One region of the Duganella sp. GW821-FHT07F09 genome, then DNA from elsewhere that is predicted to be linked to it. Evidence: predicted binding sites of a transcription regulator. Region 1 holds the regulator's gene; each other region holds the start of a gene.
The links. The regulator FNR, encoded in region 1, switches genes on or off when oxygen is low (the NO sensors DNR and NnrR bind a similar motif). The targets are predictions, from matches to a motif close to TTGATNNNNATCAA.
Positions count from the first base shown of each region.

Region 1 (10,607 bases):
GCGGTGGCGGGGCGGGTCTGGTGCGGCTTCGCCTGTCCGCAAACGGTGTACACCGAAATCTTCCTGTGGATAGAACGCCGGATCGAAGGCAAGCGCAGCGCGCGCATGGCGCTCGACCGGCAGCCGCCGTCGGCGGCCAAGTTCGCGAAAAAGAGCGCCAAGCACCTGGCCTGGGGCGCGGTCGCGCTGTGGACCGGCTTCACCTTCGTCGGCTACTTCACGCCGATCAAGCACTTGGCCGAAGAGGTGCTGACGTTGAGCTTCGGCCCGTGGGAATGGTTCTGGGTGGTGTTCTACAGCTTCGCCACCTACGGCAACGCCGGCTGGATGCGCGAACAGGTGTGCAAATACATGTGCCCGTACGCCCGCTTCCAGAGCTCGATGTTCGACCGCGACACCCTGATCATCACCTACGCCGGCGAGCGGGGCGAGCCGCGCATGCCGCTGTCGAAGAAGGAAGCGGGCAAGGGCGGCGACTGCATCGACTGTTCGATGTGCGTGCAGGTGTGCCCGACCGGCATCGACATCCGCAACGGCCTGCAATACGAATGCATCGGCTGCGCCGCCTGCGTCGACGCCTGCAACGGCGTGATGGACAAGGTCGGCCTGCCGCGCGGCCTGATCCGCTACAGCACCGAGCGTGCCATGACGATGCATTACACGCCGACGCAGATCCACCGGCGCACGTTGCGTCCCCGGGTGCAAATCTACGCCGCCATCCTGGCGCTGATCGTGGCCGCCGTCGGCACCGCGCTCTACCTGCGGGTGCCGCTCAAGCTGGACGTCATCCGCGACCGTGGCGCCATGGGCCGCGAGGTCGAGGACGGCATGATCGAAAACGTCTACCGGCTGCAGATCATGAACACGTCCGAGCGGGCGCAGACCTACCGCATCCGCGTCAGCGGCATCGCCACCTTGGCGCAGGTGACGCCGGAGCTGGTGCGGGTCGACGCCACAGAAACCAAGGCGCATCCGATCCGGCTGCGCACGGCGCACGGCGCCGCCCATCCGGGTTCGAACAAGATCGCCGTCGAACTGACGTCGGTCGACGACCCGTCGCTGCATGTGAAGGAAGACGCGGTATTCATTGTGCCGCGCTAAGGAGAACAGCATGACCGTATCGATATCGCATGCCACCGTGACGCCGTGGTGGAAGCAGCGCTGGCCGTGGCTGCTGATGGCCGGCCCGGCGATCGTCATCGTTGCCGGCGTCTACACCGGCTACCTCGCCTTCACGCGGCAGGACGCGCTGGTGGTGGGCGACTACTACAAGCGGGGCAAGGCCATCAACCAGGACTTGCGGCGCGACCGCGTGGCCAGCACCTTGGGGTTGTCGATGTCGATCGGCTACGACCCCACGCAAGGCATGCTGGCCGGCCAGCTGCGCCGCGACAGCGACGACCACGCCAAGACGGAGCGCTTGTTCGTACGCCTGTCGCACGCGACCTTGCCGGCCAAGGACATCCAGCTGGTGGTGCGGCCGGACGAATTCGGCGGCTTCCATATCAATCTGCCGATGCTCGAGCGCAGCCGCTGGGTGGTGCTGGTGGAAGGCGAAAAGCGCGACTGGCGCCTGGCCGGCGCCTGGAGCTGGCCGGCGCAGCGCAGCGTCACCCTGCGCGCCGAATAAGCCCGTGGTTGGATGGTGATTTTGACCGGGGAACCCACCGCAATCGTGGATCCACGTAGGGCGGATTAGCGTAGCGTAATCCGCCAGGAGCCCCCGGGGACGCATGCATGGCGGATTACGGCTTCGCCTAATCCGCCCTACGTGTCTATGTGGTCATTCCGCCGCTAATGGCAGGTCTGCGTGCCGGCCGTGATGGCCTTGAGCATGGGCGGATCGAGCAGTTCGATTTCGCGGTTGCTCACGCGTAGCAGGCCTTCCTTCTTGAACTTCGACAGCAGGCGGCTGATGCTTTCGATCGTCAGGCCCAGGTAGTTGCCGATCTCTTCGCGCGACATGCGCAGCTGGAAGGTGTTGGGCGAGTAACCGCGCGCCTCGTAACGCGACGACAGGTTCACCAGGAAGGCGGCGAAACGCTGCGTCGCCTGCATATTGCCCAGCAGGAGCATGACGCTTTGCTCGCGCGTGATCTCCTGGCTCATCATTCGGTGGAAGTGCCGCAGCAAGGTCGGCATGTCGGCCAGCAGCTGTTGCAGGCTGCCGAACGGAATCTCGCACACCTCGCTGTCCTCCAGCGCCACGGCGGTGCAATGGTGCAGGTCGGTGCTGATGGCGTCCATGCCCAGCAACTCGCCCGCCATCTGGAAACCGGTGATTTGCTCGGCGCCCTCGCGGTTGACCTGGTAGGTCTTGAAGTGGCCGAGCCGGATCGCGTACAAATTCACGAACGGATCGCCGATGCGGAACAACGTGGCGCCGCGCGCGACCTTGCGCCGGCGGCCGATGATCCGGTCGAGCCGCTCCATGTCTTCATTGCCCAGTCCCATCGGTAAACACAACTGGTGCATGCTGCAATTGGCGCAGCTGGCCTTGAGGATGTCGATGGTGGCGCCGGGCAGCACCAGTGCGGGGAGGTCTCTGATCATGCCGCCAGTGTAGACCATTAGTCGCTGCTTTCGGCCGATGCCGCACTGTACCGATCAGGTATTCGCGCCACTCCGAGCCTTGCTTCATGCAAGCGTGCTTGCACCGGCGGCCCACCCGGTCCGCAAATATTTTCGACATCCGGTTAAATTTAACTTGCACGCTATTAGATTGTTCGCTATAGTTCACCTCAAGCAAGTAGCACACTACTTAATAGTAAACAACCAACCTCGAAAGGAATCACCATGAAACGCTCGATCATCGCCTCCGCCCTGCTGGCCGCCACCGTCCTGACCGCCCAAGCCGCCACGCCGGCCGCCGACACCACCGTGGTGCTGGTGCACGGCGCCTTCGCCGACGGTTCCAGCTGGGAAAAAGTCATCCCGTTGCTGCAGGCCCAAGGCTTGAAAGTGGTGGCCGTGCAAAACCCGCTGACCTCGCTGGCCGACGACGTCGCCGCCGCCCAGCGCGTGATCGACGCGCAAACCGGTAAAGTGGTGCTGGTCGGCCACTCGTGGGGCGGCACCGTGATCACCGAGGCCGGCACCAGCGACAAGGTCAAGGCGCTGGTCTACGTGGCCGCGTTCGCACCGTCGGAAGGCCAGGCCACCGCCGAGCTGGGCAAGGACTACGCCGTGCCGCCAGGCATCGCCACCTTGCAAGCCGACGCCGGCGGTTTCCTGTGGCTGCCGACCGCGTCGGTCTCCACCAACTTCGCCCAGGACGTTCCGCCGGCCACCGCCGCGCTGATCGCCGCCACCCAGGGCCCGATCGCCGCCAAGGCCTTCGCCGACAAGACCACCGTGGCGGCCTGGAAAAACAAGGCCAACTATTACATCGCCGCGTCCGAGGACCGCATGATCGATCCGGCCTTGCAACAGGCGTTCGCCAAGAAAATCAACGCCACCACTATCACGCTGAAAGCGAGCCACGTGCCGATGGTGTCGCAGCCGCAAAAAGTCGCCGACGTGATCATCGCCGCCGCCCGGCGTTAATACTGTTGCCAAGGTCGGGCATTGATAGGAGAATTCCTGAGCACTCCGTAGTTCTCCAATTTCATGTCCGACCCGCCCGACAAGGATGAAATGAAGCCACTTGGCATCAAGGCTAAAGTTGCGCTGGCGACCAGCATCACGTCGATCCTGATGATCGCGCTGGTGACCGTGGTTCAGATGCAACGCATGAAGGCGGATTTCACCAAAGTACTTTTCACGCAACAAACGGCGCTGATCGGCCGCACCGCCGAGGAACTCGACGACAAGCTGACCATGCTGCTCGACATCATCGCGCTGTCGGCGCGCCACCAGCCGGTCGAGATCGCCGGGTCCACCGAGCGGCTGCGCGCCTACTACCAGGACCGCGCCGTGCTGGCGCTGTTCGACGACCTGCTGGTGCTCAATCCGCAGGGCATGGTGATCGCCGACATCCCGGTCCAGCCCGGCCGCGTCGGCATCGACGCCTCCGACCGCGCCTACTTCCGGACCGTGATGCGCACCCGCAAACCGCTGATCGCCGAACCGGTGATCGGCAAGTCCAACAAGCAACCGATCGTGCAGATGGTGGCGCCCGTGCTCAACGCCAACGGCGAGGTGGTGTGCGTGCTCAACGGCGTGCTGCGCCTGTACAAGGACAATGTGCTGGGCCACCTGCGCACCGCCAAGGTCGGCCACAGCGGCTACTTTTTCGCCCTCACGCGCGGCGACCATCCGGTCTACGTGCTGCATCCGGACGCCAGCCGCCTGCTGCAACCGCGCCAGGCCGGCGCCAACGCCGCCACCACGCGCGCGCTGCGGGACGGTTTCGAGGGCACCGTCGACAGCATCAACGGTAACGGCGAGCGCGCCCTCAACAGCTACAAGGCGCTCAAGTCGGTCGACTGGGTCCTGGCCGCCTCGCTGCCGGCCGAGGAGGCGTTCGAACCCTTCGACGGCGTGCTCTCGCGCGTGCTGGTGTGGAGCGTGGTGGCGTCGATCCTGGCGGCGGCGCTGATCGGCTGGCTCACCCTGCGCCTGCTGGCGCCGCTCATCCGGCTGCGCGACGCCATCGTCGCGCTGCGCGGCGACGCCACCCACTTCGCGCCGCTGCCGGTGCGCGCCGACGACGAGGTCGGCCAGCTGACGGCCGCCTTCAACAACCTGATGCGCGACCGGCTGGCGGCCGACGCGCGCCTGCAAAGCCTGGTCGAATTCGCCCCCAACGCGATCGTCGTGGTCGGCGTCGACGGCCGCATCGAAACCTTCAACCGCGAGGCCGAGCGCCGCTTCGGCTACGGCCGCGACGAGATCCTCGGCCAGCCGCTCGAGACGCTGGTGCCGGCGGCGCTGCGCGCGCAGCACGCCGCGCACCGGGTCAAGTTCTTCGCCGACCGCCTCAGCGCCGAGCCGGTGCGCATGGGCGGCGCCACCACCCTGTTCGGCCTGCGCCGCGACGGCAGCGAGTTCCCGGTCGAGATCAACCTGAGCGCGGTGCGCACCGACCAGGGCACCAAGGTGCTGGCCGTCATCTCCGACATCACCGAGCGGCGCCGCCTGCAACTGGAGGTCGAGGCCCGCGCCCAGGAGCTGGAGAAGGAGCGCGACCGCGCCGAGGCCGCCAACCGCGCCAAAAGCGAGTTCGTCGCCAACATGAGCCACGAGATCCGCACGCCGATGAACGCGGTGCTGGGCATGGCCTACCTGCTGGGCAACACCACGCTGACCACCCAGCAGCGCAAATACCTCAACATGGTGAAGGTGTCCGGGCAATCGCTGCTGGGCATCCTCAACGACGTGCTCGACTTCTCCAAGATCGAGGCGCGCCACATGGAGCTGTCGCCCGTCGAGTTCAGCCTGGACGACACCATGAATTCGCTGGCGACGATGATGACGATGAACGCCGGCGACAAGGAACTGGAGCTGGCCATCAGCGTCGAACCGTCGGTGCCCAAGCGGCTGCGCGGCGATTCGATGCGGCTGCAGCAAATCCTGGTCAACCTGGCCGGCAACGCCATCAAGTTCACCGAGCAGGGCGAGGTGGTGGTCGGCGTCGAGCTCGACGCGCGCGACGACCACGGCGCGCTGCTGCGCTTCGAGGTGCGCGACACCGGCATGGGCATGACCGAGCAGCAGCTGGGGCAGTTGTTCAACGCCTTCTCGCAGGGCGACCAGAGCATCACGCGGCGCTTCGGCGGCACCGGCCTGGGCTTGGCCATCACCAAGCGGCTGATCGAGCTGATGGGCGGGCAAATCGCGGTCCACAGCACGCCGGGGCAGGGCTCGACCTTCTTCTTCAGCCTGCCGTTCGAGGTGTTGCCGGAACGGCCAGAGGAGCGCCGCAAGCCGGCGCTGGGCGACCTGCGCCTGCTGGTGGCCGACGACAGCCGCACCAGCCGCGAACTGATCGCCAAGCTGATCCGGGCCTGGGGCTGGCAGGCCGACGAGGTCGATTCCGGCGCGGCCGCGCTCGAACGCTTCCGGCTCGGCCTGGAGGCGGACCGCGCCTACGACGTCGTGCTGGCCGACTGGCACATGCCCGGCATGGACGGGCTGGCCACGGCCAAGGGCATCCGCGCGGCCGCGCCCGACCGCAAGCAGCCGATCGTGGTGATGGTCAACGCCTTCGCCCGCGACCGCATGGAGGAAATCTCCAGCGCGCCCGAGGCCGACGTGGTGCTGGTCAAGCCCATCACCAGCTCCAACCTGTTCGACGCGCTGCACCAGGCGCTGGTGACCAAGGCCGACGCCAGCGTGCAGGCGGCGGCCGACCAAGGCGTGGACGGCAGCCTGGGCGGCGTGCATTTCCTGCTGGTGGAAGACAATCTGCTCAACCAGGCGGTGGCGCGCGGCATCCTCGAGCTGGCCGGCGCCACGCTCGACGTCGTCGACAACGGCCAGCAGGCGCTCGACCGCATGAGCGCCAATCCCGGCGTCTACGACCTGGTGCTGATGGACATGCAGATGCCGGTGATGGACGGCTTCACCGCCACCCGCCTGCTGCGCCAGGAGTTGAAGCTGACCCTGCCCATCATCGCCATGACGGCCGGCGTGCTCGAATCCGAGCGCGAGCGCAGCATCGACGCCGGCATCACCGATTTCATTCCCAAGCCGATCGAGGTCGAGGAGATGCTGGCCGTGCTGCAAAAGCACTTGCCCAAAAAAGCGCCGAAGCCGGCGCCCGCACTTGCCGCCGCGCCGCCCGCAGCGGCACGCGCACCGGCGCCGGCGCCCGTCCAGGCGGCGGTCAAGCTGGTCGGCTCGCCGGCGCCGGCCGGCGAGGCCGGTGCCTTCAATATCGACAGCCTGATGCGCGTGATGGGCCGCGACGCCAAGGGCCGCGCGGTGATGGTCAAGATGGTGCGCGGCGCCATCGACAGCGGCATGGCACCGGTCGAGCAGGCCGACCAGGCGCTGCGCGAAGGGCGGCCGCGCGACGCCGCCCGCCTGTTCCACGGCCTGCGCGGCGCCGTCGGCGTGCTCGGCGCCCGGCGCCTGATCCAGGCCACCATCGACGCCGAGACGGCCATCAGCGAAGCACGCGACGACGAGCTGGCGCAACACTTCGACGCCGTCCGCGCCGCGCTCGAACAAACCCTGGCCGAGGCCCGCGCCTGGCTCGACCGGCAAGCGCCGTAACGCGAATTCAAATTCCTTCCAAACCACGTAGGGCGGATTAGCGCAGCGTAATCGGCCATGCCCGCGCCGCCGACGGCGCATGCATGGCCGATTACGACGTTCCGCCTAATCCGCCCTACGTCTCTCCGCGACATGCCTCCCGGCATCCAACTTTCGTTGCCTTTTGCCACCATGTGAATAGTATTGATAACAATTCGCATTTACGTTAAGGCATTTTATTGTTACACTCTCACAAATTAGTAAAGATTCCCCGGCTGTCAGACACAGGTTGGCAACACTTCAGCAATACCTCGCACCGCCGGCCTCCCTTCGATTTAGATGAAAGAATGGCAATGATCAAGAGTCGCAAACACGCGCAATCGCGCTTCAACCAACATATGAGCGCGGCGTTGGCCGTGATGCTGCTCCCGGTCGCCGCCCACGCGGCCGACGCCGCCGCCGCCGAACCTGTCGCGGTCGCCGGCCAACAACAAACCATGCCTGAAGTCAAAGTCCAGGGCACTGCCGAGGGCATCAAGGCCGACAAGGCCGCGTCCGTCAAGTACACCGAGAAGCTGGTCGACACCGCCCAGACCATCACCGTCATCAAAAAAGAACTGATCGAACAGCAAGGCGCCGTCACGCTGACCGAAGCGCTGCGCAACACCCCCGGCGTGGGCGCCTTCTTCCTGGGCGAGAACGGCAACACCAACACCGGCGACGCCATCTTCATGCGCGGCTTCGACGCCTCCGGCAGCATCTACGTCGACGGCGTGCGCGACGTCGGCTCGATCTCGCGCGACACCTTCAACATCGAACAGATCGACGTGCTCAAGGGCCCGGCCGGCACCGACAACGGCCGCAGCTCGCCGACCGGTTCGATCAACCTGGTCAGCAAACAGCCGCAGCAGGAAAACGCCTACCTCGGCTCCGTCACCTTCGGCAGCGGCAAGCAAAAGCGCGCCACCGCCGACCTCAACCAGGTGATCGACGCCGACAGCGGCACCGCCTTCCGCGTCAACGTGCTGGCCCAGGATGCCGGCAATCCGGCGCGCGACGTCGTCGAGAACAAGCGCTGGGCCGTGGCGCCGTCGCTCGCGTTCGGCCTGAACGGTCCGACCCGCGTCTACCTGAACTACCTGCACGTCAAGCAAAACAACATCCCCGACGGCGGCGTGCTGACCATCGGCATGCCCGGCTACAGCGCGCCGGTGTCGACCACCGTCACCGCCACCAACACCGCGGCCGTCATCGCCGCCGAGCGCGCCCGCCTGGCGCCGCTCAACAACGCGCCGCGCGTCGATCCGCGCAGCTTCTACGGTTCCTCGTACGACCACGACGACGTCACTGCCGACATGGCCACCGTGCGCCTCGAGCACGACTTCGCCAACGGCATCAAGCTGCAGAACACCACCCGCTTCGGCAAGACCGAGCAGGACTACCTGCTGACCGCGTTCATGGCCACCGCCGCCAACCTGATCATCCCGAGCGCCGATCCGGCCAGCTGGCAGATGCGCCGCACCAACACGACGTTCAAGGATCAGAGCAACAAGATCTTCACCAACCAGACCACCGCCACCGGCGAATTCGCCACCGGCGCGCTCAAGCACACCGTGGTCGGCGGCCTTGAGATCACCACCGAGAAGCAGACCAACTACACCTGGGCGCCGACCGGCGGCACCGGCCTGCCGATCACCAGCGTCTACTACCCGAACCCGGCGACGTCGTTCAACCTGACCTACGCCCGCAACGGCGCGCAAAGCGTCGGCAGCACCGACACCGTGAGCGCCTACGTGTTCGACACCCTCAAGATCGGCGACAAGTGGATCCTGAACGGCGGCGTGCGCGTCGACCACTACAGCACCGACTACAACGCCGTGGCGCTGCAGGCGGCCGTGACCGCGCCGGCGGTGCAGCCGCTGCCGGTCGGCACCCGCATCCCTACCTCGCTCAAGAAGAGCGACAACTTGATCAACGGCAAGCTGTCGGCGCTGTACAAGCTCACCCCGGAGAGCAGCGTCTACGGCCTGGTGGCGACGTCGAAATCGCCGCCGGGCGGCACCAACTTCAGCTTGAGCGCGGCCGCCAACAGCGCCGCCAACGTCAACTACGATCCGCAGGAAACCACCAACTACGAGCTGGGCGGCAAATGGGATCTGCTCAAGCAGAAGCTGTCGCTGTCGGCCGCGCTGTACCGCACCGACGTCAAGAACGAAGTCGAGGTCGACCCGACCAACCCGGCCGTCTACTACCAGAACGGCAAGAAGCGCGTCCAGGGTATCGAGCTGGGCGTGACAGGCGAGATCACCCGCGGCTGGATCGTCAGCGCCGGCTACACCCGCATGTCGACCAAGGTCGAGAAGGGCCGCTCGGTGCTGGCCAACGGCGAGGAGCAACTGGCCTACACGCCGAAGCAGGCGTTCACGTCGTGGACCTCGTACACCCTGCCGATGGGCCTGCAGCTCGGCGGCGGCGTGCGCTACGCCGGCAAGCTGCTGCGCGGCACCGATGGCGCCGTCGGCACCCCGGCCTTCATCGAGTCGTACTGGGTGGCCGACGCCATGGCGTCGTACCCGATCAACAAGAACGTCGATGTGCGCCTGAACGTGTACAACCTGACCGACAAGGAATACGCCGCGTCGATCAACAAATCGGGCTACCGCTACATCCCGGGCCAGCCGCGCTCGGCCAGCCTGACGGCCAACATCAAGTTCTAACGAACGTGGTAAGTTGTAAGCTTTAAGCAAAAGGGCCCTTCAGCCGTGTTGCTTGCCCCGCCCTCACCGGCGGGGCTTTTGTTTTTCCGGACCAACTGTCTCAAGGAGTTTGACCATGATGCTGCACATCCCGGGCGTGTTAAGCCGTGAACAGGTGGCCGCCATGCGCGCCCGCCTGGACGGATCGGACTGGATCGACGGCCGCGCCACCGTCGGCGCCCAGGGCGCCCAGGTCAAGCAGAACCGGCAACTGCCGGAGGGCTCGCCGCTGGCGCTCGAGCTGGGGCGCATCGTGCTGGCGGCGCTGGCCGACAACCCGCTGTTCTTCTCGGCCGCGCTGCCGCTGCGCACCATTCCGCCGCTGTTCAACAGCTACGCGGGCGGCGAGCACTACGGCGCCCACGTGGACGGCGCGATGCGCCGCTTGGCGGACGGCCAGTGGCTGCGCACCGACGTCTCGTCGACCCTGTTCCTGAGCGATCCGGACGACTACGACGGCGGCGAGCTGATCGTCACCGACGCCTACGGCGAGCACGAGGTCAAGCTGCCGGCCGGCGACCTGATCCTGTACCCGTCGACCAGCATCCACCGGGTCGAACCGGTCACGCGCGGCGCCCGCGTGTGCGCGTTTTTCTGGACCCAAAGCATGGTGCGCGACGACATGCGGCGCGGCATGTTGCTCGAGCTGGACCAGACCATCCAGAGCCTGCGCGCGCGCCTGGGCGACTGCGCGGAACTGGTCGGCCTGAC
Region 1 is NZ_JBWKQJ010000002.1:515,688-526,294, reverse strand. It holds gene ccoG (cytochrome c oxidase accessory protein CcoG) at 1-1,101, shown strand, start outside; gene AC07P1_RS07430 (FixH family protein) at 1,112-1,630, shown strand; gene fnr (fumarate/nitrate reduction transcriptional regulator Fnr) at 1,795-2,553, opposite strand; gene AC07P1_RS07420 (alpha/beta fold hydrolase) at 2,797-3,546, shown strand; gene AC07P1_RS07415 (response regulator) at 3,637-7,161, shown strand; gene AC07P1_RS07410 (catecholate siderophore receptor Fiu) at 7,488-9,857, shown strand; gene AC07P1_RS07405 (Fe2+-dependent dioxygenase) at 9,973-10,607, shown strand, end outside.

Region 2 (10,607 bases), on a different contig from region 1:
GGTGCCGCTGCGCAGGATTTCCGCGCCGGTCCAGCCGCTGGCGCGCCACATAGTTTCATGCTCGTCGATGTCGATCGGGTTGAAGTCTTCGACGATGTCGGCGGCCAGGTCGGCCTTGTCCAGGTCCTCGGATTCGACGGTCAGCACCGTGTGTCCGCGATTCAACGCTTCGGCGTAGACGTGGCGGTCGGCGTGCTCCCGGCCGATCAGGTCGCTGAACATCTGCTTGATGTTGCCCAGGATCGACGCGTCGTCGTCGATGCGCGCGCGGCCGGCGGCGCTGCCGGAATCGGTGATCTGGATGCTACCGCGATCGAAGCCATTCAAGATCAGTTCTTCCTGAGCCTGGGTGGCCTCTGCGCGGGTTTCAAATACGGCTGCCAGTGTGTGGGTCATGATGAGCTCCTCGGTTAAACGCATGGGGTCGATAGGAAAATTCAGTCTACGTCGTACGCGGCAAACTTAGCGCCCGCTTGCCTCTAGGAAAACCAACTCACGTCCTGACGCGGCTTGTCCGCCTTATAATGGGGCATACCCTCATTCAGGATACCCGGACATGCTGAAAACCGCCCTGCGCATAGCGGCCACGTTGCTGACGATCTTGCCGCTATGCGCCTCGACCACCGTGCACGCAGCGCCCGGGGAATACATCATGATCGCGCCGCTGGACCAGGCCATGCCGATCGTGCGCTTCGAGAACGGCATCCTGACGGGCGGCATCCTCAAGGACCTGGGCGACGCCATGGCCAGGCGGCTGGGGCGGCGCGCCGTCTATATCAGCGTCGACGTCCCCGGGGTGAAGCAGGTGCTGACCAGCGGCCGCGCCGACGGCATGTGCTACGTGATGCCGTTCTGGATCGACGGCGACTACAACTGGAGCACGCCGCTGCTGTCGGACACCGAAATGGTGGTCGCACGCGGCGACGCGCCGCAGATCGGCTCGCTGCGGGCCTTGCGTAACAAGCCGGTCGGCACAGTGGGAGGGTACCGCTATCCGCGCATCGAGCAGGTGCTGGGCAAGGGGTTCAAGCGTGTCGATGCGCTCACGATCGATCAGAATATCCAGCAGATTTTGGCCGGCAAGACGCAATACGCGGTGATCGGCGAGATCACGATGTCCTACCTGCAGCGCAACTATCCGGCGCTGCATTTACGTCCGGAGCTGGTTTTTATCAACTTCAAGGCGCAATGCGCGTTTTCGCGCAAGTCGCAGGTGCCGTTCGAACAGGTCAATAGTGTCATAGAGACCATGCTGAAGGACGGCAGTATCGACCAGATATTGGCGCGGTACCGATGAACACCGACATGTGATTTCTCGTGGAGACACGTAGGGCGGATTAGCGCAGCGTAATCCGCCAGTGCGTGCGTTTCGGCGGCTCATAGATGGCGGATTACGGCGTCCCGCCTAATCCGCCCTACGTGGATCCGTGGTCTCCCGGCGTGCCATGGGGGGAACACGCACTTATGCGCCCAATGTGTCGGCCCAGATATTCCGCGCCCAGTTCATCGCGTATTCGCCCTCCAGCGCGCTCGGTCCCGTCGATACGCCTCCCGAGCCTGACACCACGAGCAACGTCTTCTGCTCCGCGCTGTACGCATGCACGGAGGCGACATGGATCACATCCGTATCCGACACAAAGCTGTAACAGGTATTGGTCAGCATCGGATGCGGATCGGGGGCGCGGCCGTTGAGCATATCCACCACGGCCGCCGCGCATACCTTCGCATGCTGATTGGCCATGTGCGCCGATTTTGGCATCAACGGCGACACCTGAATCGCATCGCCCAGCACGTGGATATTCTTCGCCTGTGTCGATTCGAAACTGAGGAAGTCCACCCCGCACCAACGTCCGTTGGCATTGGCCAAACCACTCCGCACCGCGATCGCCCCGGCCCGCTGCGGCGGGATCACATTGAGCACGTCCGCCCGCACCCGATCCCCCAGCTCCGACACCGCCGTGCGCGTGGCCGCATCGATATCGGCGGTTCTAAACGACGGACGGTATTCGATGATGCCGCCGTAGCGCTCCTTCCACACCTTCTTGAACAGCGGCCCCTTGGACACCACATCGTCATTGGCATCCAGGATCAGCACCTTCGATTTCGGCTTGTAGCGGCTGAAGTAGAAAGCGATCTGCGACGCGCGCTCGTACGGTCCCGGCGGGCAGCGATACGGCGCCGGCGGAATGGTCATCGCAAACACGCCGCCGTCGGGCATCGCCTCCAGCTGCGCCCGCAGCGCGACGGTTTGTGCGCCCGCCTTCCACGCATGCAGCACCGTCTCGCGCGCGCCGGGCTTCAGCATGCCGGGCAATTGGTCCCACATGAACTCCACGCCCGGCGACACGATCAGGCGGTCGTAGGAAAGCGTCTGCCCGCCGGCCAGCGCCAGCGTGCGTTTTTCCGCGTCGATGCTGGTAACCGTATCGCGCAGAATGCGCACGCCGTGCTTGCCGGCCAGCGCGTCATACGACAGCGACAAGTCGGCGATGCCGCGCGACCCGCCCAGCACCAGGTTCGATAACGGGCAGGAGATGAAGCCGGCATCCGGTTCGATCAGTGTGACGTCGATTGTCCCTTCGCTCCACATGCGCACATAGCGGGCGGCGGTGGCGCCGCCGTAGCCGCCGCCGACCACCACCACTTGTGGCCTGGCCTTGCCGCCAATGGTGGCGCAGCCGGTGGTCGATGCGAGCAAGGCGCCGGCGCCTGCGGCCTGGATGAATTGGCGGCGTTTCATGGCGTCGCTTTCTTCTGCGCGGCGAAGAAGGCAGCCAGCAGTTCGATTTGTTCGTCGGTGTAGCCCTTGGCGATTTGCGTCATGATGGTCGATGGGCGGGTGCCGGATTTGAACGCGCGCAGGCTGGCGGCCAGATTTTCGCGGGGCTGCCCGGCCAGACCGGGTAGGGTTGCGAAATTCGGCGCGTTTTTGGTGTCGCCGTTGGTGCCATGGCACGCGGCGCAATTGGCGGCGAGCCGCGCGCCGGGGGAGATGGTTGTCGCGCCGGAATTGGCGGCGGCCAGAGCGATCATGCCCAGCATGGAAATCTTCAATAACATCACCAGTCCCCCATAAATAAACTCACAACGGAAACACGTAGGGCGGATTAGCGCAGCGTAATCCGCCAATGCGTGCGTCTCGACGGCTCATGCATTGGCGGATTACGGCGTTCCGCCTAATCCGCCCTACGTGTCTCCACGTTCTTCACGCGTCAGCGTACGTTTTTAGATGCCTCCACGTTTTTCACGCGTCATCGTCGCTTTACGGTCTGACTCCCGGCGTCTCCGTCTTCATCCCTTTGTCGCGCACGGCCAGCCAGGCTTCCAGATCCACCAGCTCCTGCGCGCCGAACGCCGGCACCTCGGCGCGCACGCCGCTCATGCAGTTGCGCAGCCGACGCTGCAACGACCCCATTGCCTGCCACTCCAGCCGGTAGATCGGATACGCGGCCGCATGCGCTTGCGGTATCGTGCTACCGGCCAGACGTCCACCCGCCCGCTGATCGTGGCACTGCGCGCACGACAAATTCAACTGCCCGATGCGCTGCACATACAACTCCTTGCCCCGCGCCGCCGATGCCCTGGTCCCCGCATCCTGCGGCGGCTCCACCGGCATGCCGCGCGATTGCATCGCCACGTATGCCTCCAGCCCAAGCAGCTCCTCGCTCTCCGCCCGCAGCGCCGGCGCCTGCTGCTTCTGCTCGCGGCATACATTGATGCGCTGCCCCAGATTGATCGTCACCTTGCTCCCGGCGTGAAAAGCCGGATACCGCGCCGCCACGCCCCGCATGCTCTGATTCGCCTCGCCATGGCAGCTGGCGCAGGACTTGCCACTCTTGCCGGCGGCGGCGCCCCACTGCGCCTCGCCGCCGCTGATCCACAACATCGCTGGATTGAGCGTGTCGTCGCGCTGCATCGCCTGCGTGGACGCGCTCATGAACTCACTGCCGGAGCGTCGCGTATCGCCGGTGTCGGCAGCGGTCGCACCCAGCATCAACGCGCCCGCAAGGCAGCATAACGCGCCGCCCAGCCGCCTGTTCATGCTGGTCCCACCGTCAAATTCATCTTCTCCGTCTGGGCGAAACCGTTATCGCCCTCCCACGTGAACTCCAACGTCCCCGTCTCCGTGACGACGGTGAAGAAGCTGATGTACGGATTGGCGGACACCGCCTGATGCAGCTCGGCGCCAAAAACCTGCTCACCGTTGTAACGGCATACAAACTTGCGGATGATGTCGCGCGGGATAAGTTTGCCGTCCGCCGCGGGACGGTAACCGGTCTCCATCGGATGCCCGATCAACGCGCGGATTTCAATCACTTCGCCGCGCTTGGCCGTCGCCGGCATATGGATCAATGCGCGCGCCATCAGGGAGCCTCACCTTCAATACAGGCCGCCAGCGCCACGATCACGCTCACGGATTTGGACCGGTAGCTGCCGTCGCTCATGCGCGCCACCGCCGTCAGCTTCTGCGACGTGGCCAGCCGTATGCGCGTGGACACCTGCGCCTTGCCGGCGCGCGGACCAAGCGTGAACACCGCCACGTCGGTCTGCGGATTACGCTCGTTGAAAATGGCAATCGCGCTGACATGGTCGGCGCCCGTCATCGCGCTGTCGACGGAGACCGTCACCGGCACCGCGTTGCCGTTGTCGATCAGCTGCGCGATATCGAATGTCATCTTGCCTTCGGTCGGCTTGACGCCGCCGGTGAAGGTATTGATCGCCGCCGCCATCTCCTCCGTGGTGGCGAAGGCCGGGCGCACCAGCGCCAGCATCGCCAGCCCGGTTCCTGCGGCGGCCAGCATATCGCGGCGCTTCATGGTGTTTGCTCCTTCAGCGTGAGCAGCCAGGCCACGACGTCCTCGATCTGCTGCGCGGTCAATATCGTCTTGTCCTGAAAAGCCGGCGCCACGCGGTTTAGGCCATCGGTTTTGTAATAGGAAGGCATGATCGTCACCGGGTTGAAATGGCTGGCGTCCACGATGCGCAAGCGAAGCTGCGCCGCGTTCCAACGCCGGCCCGCGCCTTGCAGATCGGGCGCCAGATTGCCCTGAAAGCGTTCCTCTGGAATGGGACCGGTATGGCACAACAGGCAAAGGCTGGCCTGCCGGCTGGCCACCAGCGCACGGCCACGCACCGCGTCGCCGGCGACAGCGCCCTTCAACGGCGCGGCAATGCCGTCGCCGGAGATCACATAGCCGGGATCTGCGGCGGCAGGCGGCGCGATGACAAACGCCGCCAAGGCGATGGAGGCAGCCAGCGCCAGCCACGCCGCCATCCTTCTTACGCCTTCTTCAAACTATGGTTCTTCAGCGGCAGATCGCGTATCCGCTTGCCGGTGGCGGCGAAGATCGCGTTCAACACGGCCGGCGCGGCCACCGCGATGGTCGGCTCGCCCACGCCGCCCCAGAATCCACCCGACGGCATGATGATGGACTCCACCTTCGGCATCTCGTCGATCTTCAGCACCTGGTAGGTATCGAAGTTGGATTGCTCGATCTGCCCATCCTTCAACGTGCACTCGCCGTACAACGACGCCGACAGCCCATACACGAACGAGCCTTCGATCTGCGCCTCGATCTGCTGCGGATTGACCGCGTAACCCGGATCGGTCGCCGCGATGATGCGCAAGATCTTCAGCTTGCCCGTCTTCTGGTCGACCGATACCTCGGCACATGCGGCAACGTAGCTGCCGAAGCCCATCGTCTGCGCCAGGCCGCGATACACGCCCTTCTTCGCCGGCTTGCCCCAGCCGGCCTTCTCGGCCACCGCGTTCAACACCGCCAGATGCTTGGGATGCTCGGCCATCAGCTTGCGGCGCAGCGCCAGCGGGTCCTGCTTGGTGGCGAAGGCCACCTCGTCGAGGAAGCACTCCAGGTAAATCGTATTCTGGTTCAAGTTCACGCCGCGCCAGAAGCCCGCCGGCACCGGCGGATTACGCATCGCGTGATCGATCAGCAGATTCGGGAACGAATAACCGATCGACGCCTCCGGTCCCGGCGCGTTAAGCCCCTGGAACACCACGGGGTCCTTGCCATCCTTGATCGCCATGCCGAGCGAAGCGAGGATCGACTGGCCGGCGATGCGCATGTGCAGGCCGGTGATGTTACCCTTGGCATCCAGGCCGGCGGTCAGCTTGCACTGCGTGATCGGATGGTAGCGGCCATGCAGCATGTCCTCTTCGCGCGTCCAGATCAGCTTCACCGGCGTGCCGGGCATCTCCCTGGCGATTTTCACCGCCTGCGTCACCCAGTCGTGCGATGCGCCGCGCCGGCCAAAGCCGCCGCCCAGGTGCATCTTGTAGACGTCGCACTTGGCCGCCGGCAGACCGGCCGCCTCGGACGTCGCGGCCAGCGCCGCCTCGCCGTTCTGCGTCGGCGTCCACACCTCGCAGCGCTCCGGCGTCCAGAGCGCGGTCGCGTTCATGGTCTCCATGGTCGCGTGGTTCTGCCACGGGTACGAATACACCGCCTCGATGGTGCGCGCCGCCGACTTGATCGCCGCCTTCGCGTCGCCGTTCGAGTTGCCGACGACCGCATCGGGCGCGTCCAGCGCCGCCTTCAACGTCGCCGCCACGTCCTTGCTCGACAAATTCGCGTTGGGCCCCTTGTCCCATTCAATAGGCAAGGCATCCAAAGCGGACTTGGCGCGCCACCAGGTGTCCGCCACCACCGCCACGGCGCTGTCGCCGACCTTGAACACTTTCTTCACGCCGGGGCGCTTTTCGATCGCGGTGGCGTCGAAGCTCTTGACCGTGCCGCCGAACACAGGGCAATCCTTGATGGCGGCGTTGAGCAGGCCCGGCATCTTGATGTCCATGCCATAGATCTGCGCGCCGGTGGTCTTGTCCACCGTATCCAGGCGCGCCAGGCGCTTGCCGACCAGCTTCCAGTCCTTCGGGTCCTTCAGCATCACCTCCGCCGGAGGGCTCAGCTTCGAAGCCGCCTCCGCCACCTTGCCGTAGCTGATGGACCGTCCGCTCGCCTCGTGCGTGATCACGCTGACGGCGGCCACGCACTCGGACGACGGCACCTTCCACGCATCGGCCGCCGCCTGCACCAACAAGGTGCGCGCGGTGGCGCCGCCCTTGCGTACCAGGTCGTGCGATTCGCGGATGCCGCGACTGCCACCAGTGGAGAAGCTGCCCCACACGCGCTTGCGCGCCAGGTTCTGTCCCGGGGTCGGATATTCGGTGGTGACTTTGCTCCAGTCGGCGTCCAGTTCCTCGGCCACCAGCTGCGCCAGGCCGGTCAAGGTACCCTGGCCCATCTCAGAGCGGGCGATGCGGATCACGATGGTGTCGTCCGGCTTGACGACCACCCACGCGTTCACCTCGGGCGTGCCCTTGGAGGCTGCCGGGGCGCCCTGCGCCACCGCCTCGAACGGAATATGAAACGCCACCACCAGGCTGCCGGCGGCCGCGCCCTTCAGGAAGCCCCTGCGCGAAGTGGAACTTGGCAAGGAGCCTGGCAAAACCGGAGCGCCGCTCATACCTTGCCTCCTTCCACGTGCTGGATATTGAGGCCGGCGCTTTTCGGATCGCCGCCCTTGACCACCACATGGATCGCCGCCCTAACCCGGTTGTAAGTGCCACATCGACAGATGTTGGACATCGCCATGTCGATGTCGGCGTCGGTGGCCTTCGGCTTTTCGCGTATCAGCGCGGCGGCGGCCATGATCATGCCGGACTGGCAGAAGCCGCACTGCGGCACGTCCAACGCGGCCCAGGCTTTCTGGATCGCGTGCGAGCCGTCCTTGGACAAACCCTCGATGGTGGTGATCTTTTGTTCGGCGGTGACGGTGGAGACGGGCCGCACGCAGCTGCGCGTCGGTTCGCCGTCGATATGCACGGTGCAGGCGCCGCATTGCGCCACGCCGCAGCCGTACTTGGTGCCGGTCAGCCCCAGTTGTTCGCGTATGACCCACAACAGCGGCGTGTCGTCCTCCGCCTCGAATTCGCGTACCACGCCGTTGACGTTCAATTTAGCCATGCACTTCTCCCTGGATTTTGGTTGCCCGATTACACCGCTGGTGATACTACACCCACTACATTAACTCTGCAGCATGTCCGAAATATTTCTGTTTTTGACTTGGATCAAAGTTTTTCATGCTTCGGATCAATAGACTTGATTGCGTTACTTACGACGACATCAAAGAGGAAGTGAAATGAGCAAGACCAAGGCAATCGCAGCGGCAGTACTGGCCACCCTGAACCTGACGGGTGCCGCAATGGGCAGCGCCGTGGCGCAAGAGTCGCCATGGCTGGTGCGCGTGCGCGCCGTGCATCTGAACCCGGCCGACAAGTCGGACCCGGTGGGCGGCGCCGGCGCGTCGGACCGCCTCAGCGTCAGCAACGAGACCATCCCCGAATTCGACGTTTCCTATTTCTTCACTCCCAACCTGGCGGCGGAGCTCGTGCTGACGTATCCGCAAAAGCACAACGCCTATCTGGACGGCGCCAGCATCGGCACCTTCAAGCACCTGCCGCCGTCGCTGCTGTTGCAGTACCACTTCACGCCGGACGCGCCGCTCAAACCCTATGTCGGCGCGGGCATCAACTACACCACCTTTTCCAAGGTACGCCTGCTGAACGGACAGGCCAGCCTGGAACACGACAGCCTGGGACTGGTGCTGCAGGCGGGCGTGGGCTACGCCATCGACAAAAACTGGTCGCTCAACTTCGACGTCAAGAAAGCACAACTCCGCAGCGACGTCATGATCGGCGGCGTCAAGGCCAGCCGCGTCAAGGTCGATCCGCTGATGATCGGCGTGGGTGTCGGGTACAGATTTTAAATCGCCGAATAGCGTTCCGCCATTTTCTGTTCGCGGAACGCTTCCGTCATAAAATCCACGAATGCCCGCGTCTTCGCGGGCATCAGTTTTTGGCTGGTGAAGTACAGCGAGATCGCGCCGATATCAAGATACCAGTCGGGCAGCACGCGTTGCAGCTCACCGCTTTCCAGATGCGTCCCCAGATCGGTCATCGCCAGCATCGCCACGCCCATGCCCATCAAGGCCGCAGTTCGGATCGCATCGGGATCGTTGAGGAACACGCGTGGCCGCAGCAGCGCCGACATGCCATCGCCAGCGCGGTTGCGCATCTCCCACGACTTGGCCCTGCCGCTCTGCGGCGAGCGCATGACGATCGCGTCGAGGTCCGCCAGGTCCGCGGGGGTGGCCGGCGGCTTGCGTCCCTTCAGATAAGCCGGCGACGCCACCACCACGCCGTGCGCCGGCATCAGCGCCCGCGCCACCACGCCAGGCGACAATTCGAAACCGCCGCCGATCGCCGCATCGAAGCCGCCGGCCACCAGGTCGACCCGCCGGTTTTCAACATTGAGATCCAGCGTCAGCGCCGGATAGCGCGCCATAAACGCCGGCATCAGCGGCAGCACGTGGCGGCGGCCGAAGCCCGGCGCCATGCTCAATTTCAGCACGCCGGCCGGCTCGCCCGCCTTGGCCGTCACCTCCGCGATCGCGCCCTGGATGCCGTCCAGCCCCGCGCCGACGGAATTGAGAAACCGCTCGCCGGCCTCGGTCAAGGTCAGGCCCCGCGTGGTGCGCTGGAACAGCCGCACGCCGAGGTTGCGCTCCAGCTGCGCCACGTTGCGGCTGACGGCGGCCGGCGTTAGCGCCAGACGCCGGGCCGCCGCCGAGAAGCTGGACGATTCCGCGCTGCGGACGAAGGACTCAAGGTTGGACAGGGTTTCCACGACGATGCTTTCAACGTTTGCTTGAAGCTGATACTACCAAGCTATGACTACCCGTAGCAAGTGACGGCGGCCATACTGAACTCATCGAAACCCAATCAACGAAAGGAAACACATCATGAACATCTCCATCATCGGCGCAGGCGCCATCGGTTCCGCCATCGCACGCAACCTGTCCAAAGCCGGCATCGCCGCCACCATCGCCAACAGCCGCGGCCCCGAATCGCTGGCCGCGCTGCACGCGGAACTGCCGAACATCCGCCCCGTCACCATCGAGGAAGCGGCCAAGGCCGACGTGGTCTTCCTCGCCGTGCAGTGGAGCCGCATCCCCGAGGCGGTGCGCAATCTGCCGGCATGGAACGGCCGCATCGTCGTCGACGCCAACAACGCGCTCGAAGCGCCGTCGTTCAAAGCCGTGGACCTGGGCGGCCGCGCATCGAGCCTGGTGCTGGCCGACCTGCTGCCCGGCGCCCGCGTGGTCAAGGCCTTCAACCATCTGGGCGCCGCGCTGCTGCAAAGCGATCCGCAAGCGGAGGGCGGACGCCGCGTGCTGTTCTACTCCGGCGACGACGCCGACGCCAAGAAAACCGTCGGTCAACTGATCGAGCAATTGGGATTCGCCGGCGTCGATCTGGGTACCCTCGATGGCGGCGGACGCTTGGCGCAGTTCCCCGGCGGCCCGCTGCCGGTGCTGAACCTGGTCAAATTCGGCTAACGTTGCTGCACCACGACAGCGCATTCCTTTAACGGACACGGACGGGTATATTGGAGAGAATTGCCCCCGTGAACTAAAGGAATGCCGCCATGACCCTCGACCGCGTAAAAATCGGAACGCGCCTCGGCGCCGGCTTCGCCATCGTCCTGGCGCTGCTGGTGGCCGTGCTGGTGCTGGGACTCAGC
Region 2 is NZ_JBWKQJ010000019.1:57,060-67,666, reverse strand. It holds gene AC07P1_RS31585 (hypothetical protein) at 1-396, opposite strand, end outside; gene AC07P1_RS31580 (substrate-binding periplasmic protein) at 557-1,297, shown strand; gene AC07P1_RS31575 (FCSD flavin-binding domain-containing protein) at 1,463-2,740, opposite strand; gene AC07P1_RS31570 (c-type cytochrome) at 2,737-3,042, opposite strand; gene soxA (sulfur oxidation c-type cytochrome SoxA) at 3,263-4,042, opposite strand; gene soxZ (thiosulfate oxidation carrier complex protein SoxZ) at 4,039-4,365, opposite strand; gene AC07P1_RS31555 (SoxY-related AACIE arm protein) at 4,365-4,817, opposite strand; gene soxX (sulfur oxidation c-type cytochrome SoxX) at 4,814-5,275, opposite strand; gene AC07P1_RS31545 (xanthine dehydrogenase family protein molybdopterin-binding subunit) at 5,281-7,488, opposite strand; gene AC07P1_RS31540 ((2Fe-2S)-binding protein) at 7,485-7,988, opposite strand; gene AC07P1_RS31535 (OmpW/AlkL family protein) at 8,164-8,790, shown strand; gene AC07P1_RS31530 (LysR family transcriptional regulator) at 8,787-9,710, opposite strand; gene AC07P1_RS31525 (NADPH-dependent F420 reductase) at 9,826-10,422, shown strand; gene AC07P1_RS31520 (methyl-accepting chemotaxis protein) at 10,512-10,607, shown strand, end outside.
Region 2: the regulator FNR is predicted to act here: its motif matches at 8,083-8,096, upstream of AC07P1_RS31535 (OmpW/AlkL family protein).

Region 3 (10,607 bases), on a different contig from region 1:
TGTTCACCGACGCCCAGCCGGACGCCGGCGGCAAGGAATTCCTGTCGTTGCTCAATCCGAACGCCAAGGAAGTGGTCACCGCCTATCTGGAGCCGGGCATGAGCGCCGCCCTGCCGGACCAGCGCTTCCAGTTCGAGCGGCACGGCTACTTCGTCGCCGACCGCGTCGACTCGAGCGCCGGCAAACCGGTGTTCAACCGCATCGTGACGCTAAAAGACAGCTTCGTCGCCAAATAGCGCATTTGTCGACCATGAGACCGGCGTCCTCCGCGAGAGGCGCCGGTTTTTTTCATCCCAAGGCCGCAAAAGCGTCCGGGACAGATGGCATTACTTATAAAATTACTTGACTCGCATGAGTAATATTTTCTATATTCAAGCAGGGCGAAATATGACAGAAGTTGCTTGAAAGGCAAACGCAATGGAGGTACTGCTGGCACAGCGACAAATGTTTTCCCCGCCCAAATCCGTCTGGTGGGCGGGCATCATGCTATCCCTGGGCGTGGGTGCGCTGTGCTATGTCGCCGCCTATAAAATGGTCGAGTACGACGCCGGCGAACGCTTCATGCACCAGGCGCGCAACGCCCAGTACCACATCAGCTCCCGCATCGACACCTATGCCGACGTGCTGCGCGCCACGGCCAGCTACTTCGACGCCAGCGGCAAGGTCGAACGCGAAGACTTCCATCGTTTTGTGCGCGGATTGAAACTGTCTACCCAGTTTCCCGCGCTCGTCAGCATCAACTACGCGGAGTACATTCCCGAAGCGCGACGCGAGGATTTCGAAAGGGTATCGCGCCACAGCGGCGACGGCACCGCCAACGGCTATCCCGACTATGTCATCCAGCCGACCGGCCGCCGCGCCGACTATTCCGTCATCACGATGATCGAGCCGATCGCGGCGTTCCGCTGGCGGGTCGGCCTGGACATCACGCACAAGCCGGCGGTCGCGCAAGCCCTGGCCAACGCGCGCGACACCGGCGAGATCAGCACCTCCGGCAAGCAGATCGACATGGACAGCTTCGGCCAGGGCGGCGGCATGGCGATCCGCCTGCCGCTGTACCACAAGGATATGCCGCTGACCAACATCGAGGAGCGCCGTGCCGCCTACCGGGGTTCGGTCGGCATCGGTTTCAGCGTGCCGCGCCTGGTGCAACTGGCGATGGACCAGATGCAGGTGCGCGACGTCCGCCTGCGCCTGTACGACGGCGGCGAGAGCGGCGACCGTTCCTCGGCCTCGTTGGCGCCCACTTTATTATTCGACAACAAGCTCAACGGCGGCGAGCACGTGCGTGCGGCCGACCAGTTCGGCATCGTGCTGCCGCTGATGTTCAACGGCCGCCAGTGGCATGCCCACTTCAGCGCGCCCAAGGCGGCCTGGTCGAGCCGCTTCGACCTGTTCCTGCCGTGGCTGGCCATGTTGAGCGGTTTTATCGGCTCGCTGCTGTTCTACCTGCTGATCCACACGCTGTCGTCGTCGCGCATGCGGGCCATCAAAATGGCCAAGGTCATGACCAAGGAATTGCGCGACAGCCAGGCCAAGCTGCAGCAGTCGCACCACAAGCTGCGCCGGCTGGCCGCGCACGCCGACCAGATCAAGGAGCAGGAACGCAAGCGCATCGCCCGCGAAATCCATGACGATCTGGGCCAGAACCTGCTGGTGCTGCGCATCGAGGCGGACATGCTGGCCACCCGCACCCGCCACCGCCATCCGCGCCTGCACGCCCGCGCGAAAAGCACGCTCAGCCAGATAGACAGCACCATCAAAAGCGTGCGCCACATCATCAACGATCTGCGTCCGAACGTGCTCGACCTGGGCCTGAACGCCGCCGTCGAATGGCAGATCGCCCAGTTCCGCCAGCGCTCCGGCATGGTGTGCGAGCTGATCGAGCACCAGCGCGACATCCGCATCGACGACCATTGCGCCACCGCCTTCTTCCGCGTGCTGCAGGAATCGCTGAGCAATATCGTCCAGCACGCCCACGCCAGCCTGGTCCGGGTGGAATTGCGGCAGGCCGGCGGCATGCTGAGCATGACCATCACCGACAACGGTGTCGGCATGCGGGCGAGCAATCGCAACAAGGTGGGTTCGTTCGGCCTGGTCGGCATCGAGGAGCGCATCAGCTTGCTCGGAGGCGTCTGCTCCATCATCGGCAGCCCCAACGCCGGCACCACGGTCGCCATCTCGGTACCGATCGACCACGTCCCCCCGCCCTCCAACGAAGATATCAACGATATCAACGACGCCGGCCATCTGACCGCCAACGTCATCGCCTGATACCCTCCGGTTTGCCTCGTCCTTGGCTAGGAAAAAGTCAGAGGCGTGTAGGAATTTCCTCAGCAACATTGATAAATATCAAATGTTAAGAAGCAAAGTTAGGCAAAAATCAATTTGCTCGCAATGTTTCTTAACCCGTATCAATTTAGAGGAGATGTCCATGAACGTCATCAACGCCCTGGATCTGGACCCAATTAAGGTCAAGCTGATGCATAAAGAATCCGGCGAAGGCTGGTCGCTGGAACATGTTAACGCTATCGAGTTGGAATATCGCCGATTCCTGACGCTGATGAAAAAATACCCGCACGAACAGACCTCGCCGCTGGTCGACGTGGACACGTTCTGGCACTACCACATCCTCGATACGATGAAGTACGCCGCCGATTGCGAGGCCGTGTTCGGCTACTTCCTGCACCATTTCCCGTACGTCGGCATGCGCGGAGAGGAAGACGAAGCTGCGCTGGCGCGCATCGGGCAGCGGATGAAGGAACTGTACGAAGCGGAATTCGGCGAGGCCTATGTGCGTCCGGCCAAGCGTGCCTTCGAAGGCGCCACCCAAGCCAACGCCTTCTGCGGCTCGCCGGAAATGCAGGCCAACGCTTTCTGCGGCTCCCCGGAGAAACAGGCCAGCGCGTTTTGTGGCTCGCCAGAAAAACAAGCAAACGCCTTCTGCGGCTCGCCAGAGAAACAAGCGAACGCATTTTGTGGAAGCCCAGAGAAGCAGGCCAACGCGTTCTGCGGCTCGCCCGAGAAACAGGCCAACGCGTTTTGCGGATCTCCCGAAGAGAAAGTTGCTTTTTGCGGCAGCCCGGAGAAGGCAGTAGCCGCCAAAGTTCCGAACCAGCCCGGCCTGTTCAGCGGCCGTCCCACCCTGAGCTAAGAAGCACCCGGCGGCCATCAGCCTGAGCTTTCATCTAAACCACGTAGGGCGGATTAGCGAAGCGTAATCCGCCATCTCCGGTCCGCCAACAACATAAGCCCTGCCGGCGTTGCCACACAAAACAAGCAACACCGACAGGCGGCATGATTAAATAAGTGGCATACTCTGAACTCCACCGTCTTGGGAGCTCATCATGGCCGTCAATTCAGTCGCCTCAAACAGCGCCGCAGTCCAATCAACGCCGCCACCGCGTCAGGCGGAGCCGGTGCAGGCCGCGCCCAAACCTGCCGAGCAAGCTGCGCCACCGGCACCGCCGCCACAGCAAGCGGCACCCGCGCCAATCGTGAACACCAACGGCCAGCGCATCGGCACGACGATCAGCACGTCAGCGTAAGCGAACCCAACCCAGGCGGGCCGACCAAAACCGGACCCACCAAAGAAAACGGCGCGTTACCGAGAGGTGCGCGCCGTTGTCTTTTTTGTTGGTCGCCTATCAGGCCGCCATCAGTTCGCGCAGCTCGCGGATGCTGAAATCGCTGATCTCGTGCATACGGATCAGGATGGTTGCACCAATCGGGAGGGTATTGTGGCGAATTTTGCTGATGACTGGAGGAGCTACTTCCAGAGCACGCGACAACGCAGCATCGTTTTTCAATTGCAGCTTTTCGATGATGGCGTCGAGGACGCGGTTCGGATTGTAGGTTGGGGATGCGGTGATTTCTTTGATAGACATAATGTTTAAGTAGGTTCGTGGCCGCTTTCGCAAAAAAACGACACATGGGTAAATAAAATTTTTAGCTCAATTACCAGTGAAGCACTACAAAACGCGAACGTTTATGCCGGTTTTTAGTGCCTAGCCGCGATAATACACGTTTTTGTTAACGAACGGCTAACCCGAGCTGTTTTTGTGTGAGATTTTGATAGATTTTACACCTATTTCTTATGCTAGTAAGAAAATTGTTGCAAGAAAAGGTATAAAACATTGTAAAGATTTGTAGCAACTCAGTTGGAACGGCTGAGGCCGGAGGCGAGGACACACCATTCGACGGCCATCAGGGTGGCCAGTTGCGCGATGGTGCTTGGGAGGAAGATCGTCGAGGCCGAGCCGAAGCCCGCACTGCTGGACGCGCAGCGCCAGCCCAGCTGACGACGGATTTCTTCCGGCGTCGGCGGTGGACGGCGGTCGCACTCACGCAGCTGCATGTAGGCACGGACCTGCTCTTTGGTCGGATGCAAAGTGGCTGGCATACGCGAGCTCCTCTTAGAGATAACAACAATATCGCATTAAGCGTTGCTTTGTTTGATGTGCGTCAAGCAAGTCATCTTAATAGTTTGACACAGAAAGCTGACATCGGGCTTGCACTGGTATAAGTCTCCGTATCTTTTTACACCTTTTTGCTGGGCAACTACAAGCGCCGCACCGCCACTATGTGCGAGTAGCAACGCTCGACATGATCCGGTCGTTTAAAATGACGTTTTTCCCGCCTCTGGCCGGACCAACAACCGCAATCCAACAACACTAAGGCGCCCATGACCTACGAAGAATTCCTCGATGAGGTAACCACCCTGCTGCACGAGATCTACGACCTCGACGATGCGGCCGCGATCAAGCTGGTGGTCGACGCCCAGGACGCCGATTATTTTGTCGCGCATGACGACAAGGAAGAGATGCGCACGGTTGAACAGGCGAAGAAAGACGCCACCGCGCTCTACGAAGCGAAGCAAAACCGCAATCAGACACAGCGCAAGCAGCAGTTGCGCAAGGTGCAGCAGAAGAAATAAGCAAAGAAATAAGCGACAAGCCGGGCGGCCCGGCCTTCCCCCCTTGCCGCCCGCCGGCATCACATCCCCGCCAACATCCCCGCCACCGTCGGATACCGCAACCGCACGCCCAATTCCCGCTTGATGCGTCCATTGCTCAGCCTGCGCGACTCGGACATGAACGACAGCAGCGCCGGCGTGATCACCTGTTGCAATTCGGCACGCGGCAAACGCGGCGGACGTTGCATGCCGAAAGCGTCCGCCACGGCGTCGAAATACTCCGCCATCTTCATATCGCTGTCATCGACGGCGTGGTAGATACGGTTTGGCAAGCCGCCAAACAGAGCGCTGACGATGATCGTGGCCAAGTCGTCGGCATGGATATGGTTGGTATACACATCCTCGGCGGCCAGCAAGGCCGGCGTGCCCTGTTGCAAGCGCTTGATTGGCAGCCGCTCGGCCCCGTAAATCCCCGGCACGCGCAGGATGGACAAGTCCGAACCGGCACGCACGGCCCAGCGCCGCAGCACGGCCTCGGCGTCGACCCGGCGCGTGGCCCGGGGGTTGCGCGGCGCCACCGGACGGCTCTCGTCGAACAACGCTCCGCCACAATCGCCGTACACCCCGGTGGTGCTGACATAAACCATGCGGCCTTGCTCAGGTAAAATGGCGGTCAGGTTACGCGTGCGGCGGTCCAGCGCGCCCTCGGCCGGCGGCGGCGCCAGGTGCACCACGTATCGGGCCAGCCCGGCCAGGCGCCGCAAGCCGGCGGGATGGTCGAGATCGGCCACCAGCGGCACGGCGCCCAGCGCGCGCAATTCGGCGCGGCGCTCGGGCTGGCTGGTGGTGGCGAATACGCGGAAATGGCGCCGCAGCAGCGGCACCAGACGCATGCCGACGTCGCCGCAGCCGACGATCAGCAGACGCGGCCGGTTGAATGCGTGGGAATGTAGTTCGTGATTGATTAGCTTGATGTTTTTCATCTGAAGGATTGTATGACGTTTCAAATTACTGTACAGCCTAGCGGCCACCAATTCAGCTGCGAGGAAGACGAAACCGTCCTGGCGGCCGCCATCCGCGCCGGTGTCGGCTTGCCTTACGGCTGCAAGAACGGCGCCTGCAGTTCCTGCCGGGGCAAGGTTTTGTCCGGCTCTGTCACGCACAAGGCCCACCAGGAGCGCGCGCTGAGCAAGGAAGACGAAGCGGCCGGCTACTCGCTGTTCTGCTGCGCCACCGCACACGCAGACCTGGTGATCGAAGCGCGCGAAGTGGCCGGCAGCGACGACTATCCTATCCGCAAGATGCCATCGCGCGTCGCGACCCTGGAAAAAGTGGCGCCGGACGTGGTGGTGATGACTTTGCAATTGCCGGCCAACGAGACGCTGAAATTCCGCGCCGGCCAGTATATCGAATTCATGCTGCGCGACGGCAAGCGCCGCAGCTACAGCCTGGCCTCGCCACCGGACCAGGACCAGCCGCTGGCCCTGCACATCCGCCACATGCCGGGCGGCCTGTTCACCGACCAAGTGTTCACGACGATGAAGGAACGCGACATCCTGCGCTTCGAAGGCCCGATGGGCACCTTCTTCGTGCGCGAGGATACCGACAAGCCGATGGTGCTGCTGGCCTCCGGCACCGGTTTCGCGCCGATCAAAGCCATCGTCGAGCACCTGCGGGCGCAGGACTCGCAGCGTTCGATGACCCTGTACTGGGGCGGCCGCCGCCCGCAAGACCTGTACATGGACGCGCTATGCCGCCAGTGGGAAGCGATCCTGCCCAACTTCAAGTACGTGCCGGTGATCTCGGCCGCGCTGCCGGAGGACAACTGGAACGGCCGCACCGGCTACGTGCACGCGGCCGTCATGGCCGACCTGCCCGACCTGTCCGGCCACCAGGTGTACGCCTGCGGCGCGCCGGTGATGGTCGACTCGGCCAAGCAGGACTTTGTCGCGCAATGCCGTTTGCCGGAGGAGGAATTCTACGCCGACGCCTTTACAACAGAAGCCGACATCAACAAACCGTAACAGCATCCAACCGGGAGCGGCCTGGGATGCGGAGTCCCAGGACACCGCTCCCAGAAAGCCCCAATGTCAGACAGTACCGCCTCTTCAAACGCTAGCAATGGTTTCAGCGTTCTGCGTCACCGCAACTTCACCCTGTACTTAAGCGCCCGCACCCTCGCCACCCTCGCCGTCCAGATGCAAAACGTCGCCATCGGCTGGCAGGTGTATTCGATGACGCACAATCTGTTCGACCTCGGACTGATCGGCCTGGCGCAATTCGCGCCCTTCCTGCTGCTGATCCTGATCGCCGGCCACGCCGCCGACCGCTACGACCGCCGCAACCTGATCGCCATAGCGCTCGCCGCGCAGTTGCTGTGCGGGCTCACCCTGCTCGCCTTCACCATGGCCGGCCTGGGCACCGTGTGGCCCGTGTTCGCCGTGCTGGTGCTGTTCGGCAGCGCGCGCGCCTTCATGGGGCCGGCCACGCAGGCCATCCTGGTCAACCTGGTGCCGCCGGAAAGCTTCAGCAAGGCCGTCGCGCTGAGCTCGTCAAGCTTCCACGTGGCCGTCATCCTCGGGCCGACCTTGGGCGGCCTGTTCTACCTGGCCGGGCCGAAAACGGTGTATATCATTTCCTCGGCGCTGCTGGTGGCAGCCGTGGTCATGATGTGCATGGTCAAATCGGTCAAACAGCCGAGCAACCGCGAACCGGCCACCTGGCACACGGTGCTCGAAGGCCTGCGCTTCGTGCGCTCGCGCCCGGTGGTGCTGGGCGCCATCTCGCTCGACCTGTTCGCCGTGCTGTTCGGCGGCGCCACCGCGCTGCTGCCCGCGCTCGCGCACGACGTGCTGCACGTCGGTCCTACCGGCCTCGGCATGCTGCGCACCGCGCCCGGCGCCGGCGCCGCGCTGTGCTCGATCGCGCTGGCCTTCTTCCCGATCACGCGCCGGGTCGGCATGTGGATGTTCGGCGGCGTGGCGGTGTTCGGCATGGGCACCTTGGTGCTCGGCGCCACCTCCACCTTCATCGTCGCGCTGGTGGCGCTGTTCCTGATGGGCGCCGGCGACATGATCAGCGTCTACGTGCGCCACCTGCTGGTGCAATACGAAACGCCGGACGCGATACGCGGCAGGGTCAGCGCCGTCAACTCGGTGTTCATTGGCGCCTCCAACGAACTGGGCGAGTTCGAATCGGGCGTCACCGCCGGCTGGATGGGCCTGACGCGCGCCATCCTGTTCGGCGGCGCCGCCACCCTGGCCGTGACGGGACTATGGGCCTGGCTGTTCCCGGTCCTGTCGCGCATGGACCGCTTCCCGCACGAGGATAAAAAATGAAATTCCTGCCCAAGATAGCGCATAGCCGCCCCCACCTGACCCTGGCCATCGTGATCGGGGCCGTGGTGCTGCCCTTGCTGCCCGGCCATTGGCACTGGCTCAGCCGCGTGCTGACGGCATGGGACGTGGTCGTCTGGGTCTACCTGGCGACGATGGGATGGATGATGCTGCGCGCCGACCAGCACGACATCAAACGGGCCGCCTGCCGCCAGGACGAGAAGGGGCCGGTGATCCTGGCGACCTTGTCGATCGCCGTGATGATCAGCCTGGCCGCCATCGTTTCCCAGCTCACCACGCTCAAGGACGCGCCGCATGCCGATCTGGCGATGCACTACGGCTTCGTGGTACTGACCTTGACGGGCTCCTGGTTCATGGTGGGCGTGATGTTCTGTTCGCACTACGCGCACCTGTATTACACCCATCCCGGCGGCGAGCCGGCGCTGGGCTTCCCGGACCGCCACCTGAAACCCAACTATTGGGACTTCCTGTATTTCTCGTTCACGATCTCGGTGGCGGTGCAGACCTCGGACGTGACGGTGCGCTGCCGGCGCATGCGCCAGGTGGTGCTGGGCCAGTCGGTGCTGTGCTTCTTCTACAACCTGGCGATTCTCGGTCTTTCCATCAATATCGCAGCGTCTCTCATCAACGGTTAGCTACTTAACGAGAACCTAAGGCAAAAAGGAGTAATATTGATTCGCAGTTCAACAACACAGGAGCAAAGCATATGCAGATCAATATTAATTCCGACAAAACCATCGATCGCAACGCGGGTCTGGACGAGCATGTGCAATCAGTCGTGAACAACGCGCTTCATCGCTTTGGTGAGCAGATCACCAGTGTGGAAGTGCACCTGAGCGACAACGTGGGTCAAAAATCAGTGGATGGCGACAACCGCGTCCTGATGGAAGCACGGGTTACCGGATACAAGCCTATCGCCGTGAGCGATCACGCAGCCACCCTGCACCAATCGATCGGCGGCGCCGCCGACAAGCTCAAACGCGCGCTCGACAGCGCCCTCGGCCGCCTGCACGACAAGGACAAGCGCCACGCGGCCGATCCGGTCGTCGCCACGGCGGATACGGACGAAGACGAGTAATCGCCCCGGGGCTGGTGCGCCACCCCGGATACACGTAGGGCGGATTAGCGTAGCGTAATCCGCCAAGCTCCGTCGGCGGCTCATGGCGGATTACGCGCTGCGCGCTAATCCGCCCTACGTGTTTTAGAGTGTTTCACCCGCCCGTGGCCAACTCGCGCAAATACCGCAGCCCCCGCACCGACCGGCTGCCATACCACGACATCATTTCCCCGTCGACCAGCAGCACCGGCTTGCCCAGCTGCTTCTCCAGCGCAAACGCATGAGCCTCCGTGAATCGATACGGCTCGCTCGACAGCAGCACGCCGTCGATACCGTTCACCAGCTCCGAAGACCACACGAACTGCGGATACCGCACCTCGCCCAGATCCGGCACGCTCCAGCCGATCTCCTCCAGCATGCGCGCGATATAGGTATCGCGCGAAATCGTCATCCACGGGTCCTGCCAGATACAGTACAACATCGTCTGCGGCGGCCCTTTCGGCGCCGCCTGCAACAACGCATACTCCGCCTCGAACGCCGCGCACCAGCGCTCGGCAGGTTCCTCCCTGCCGAACACCCCGCCCATCAAGCGCGCCAGCGCCAGGTTATCGCGCGGCCGCAGCGGATGCGTGACGACGATATTGGGAATAAACTCGGCCAGCGCCTCGACGGTCGGCTTTTCGTTCTCGTCGATATTGACCACCAGATGCGTCGGCGCCAGCTTGCGGATCTTTTCAACGTTGACATCCTTGGTGCCGCCCACCTTGGGAATGGCCTGCACAATGTCGGCGGGATGGATGCAAAAGCCGGTGCGCCCCACCAGTTGCCCGCCCAGACCGAGATCGCACAACAACTCCGTAATCGACGGCACCAGCGAGACGATGCGCGCGTTCGGGTCCGCCCGGTGCTCGGTGCCAAGCGCATCGATATAAGTCATGAGGTTTTCCGTCTTGATAGCAATGGCAATATTGAAGCACTCCACACCACAACACGCAACAACTACGTGACCCGGCTCCCTCGTTTGGGTATGATGTTTGAGTATCATAAGAATGCCTGCCAGCATAAATCGCTGCGCTACTGAAAGATTATCTTGAAACAGATCAGCACCTTCGGCACCTCCACCCACCAGATCGGCGACTTGCAGCTGCTGCGCAATGCGAATGATGACGCCGCCATCGCCAAACTGCTGGCGCACTGCCCCATCATGCGGCTGGAAGCGGACGAAGCGGTCACGGACTCGAGCAAGGCGCGGCTCTACATCGTGCTGCGCGGCGCGCTG
Region 3 is NZ_JBWKQJ010000004.1:372,428-383,034, reverse strand. It holds gene AC07P1_RS13135 (glutamine--tRNA ligase/YqeY domain fusion protein) at 1-236, shown strand, start outside; gene AC07P1_RS13130 (CHASE domain-containing protein) at 484-2,274, shown strand; gene AC07P1_RS13125 (glycine-rich domain-containing protein) at 2,435-3,154, shown strand; gene AC07P1_RS13120 (hypothetical protein) at 3,648-3,887, opposite strand; gene AC07P1_RS13115 (hypothetical protein) at 4,157-4,402, opposite strand; gene AC07P1_RS13110 (hypothetical protein) at 4,685-4,936, shown strand; gene AC07P1_RS13105 (SDR family oxidoreductase) at 4,996-5,898, opposite strand; gene AC07P1_RS13100 (CDP-6-deoxy-delta-3,4-glucoseen reductase) at 5,911-6,939, shown strand; gene AC07P1_RS13095 (MFS transporter) at 7,003-8,253, shown strand; gene AC07P1_RS13090 (DUF1345 domain-containing protein) at 8,250-8,906, shown strand; gene AC07P1_RS13085 (HPF/RaiA family ribosome-associated protein) at 8,978-9,349, shown strand; gene AC07P1_RS13080 (helical backbone metal receptor) at 9,483-10,265, opposite strand; gene AC07P1_RS13075 (GGDEF domain-containing protein) at 10,419-10,607, shown strand, end outside.
Region 3: the regulator FNR is predicted to act here: its motif matches at 2,343-2,356, upstream of AC07P1_RS13125 (glycine-rich domain-containing protein).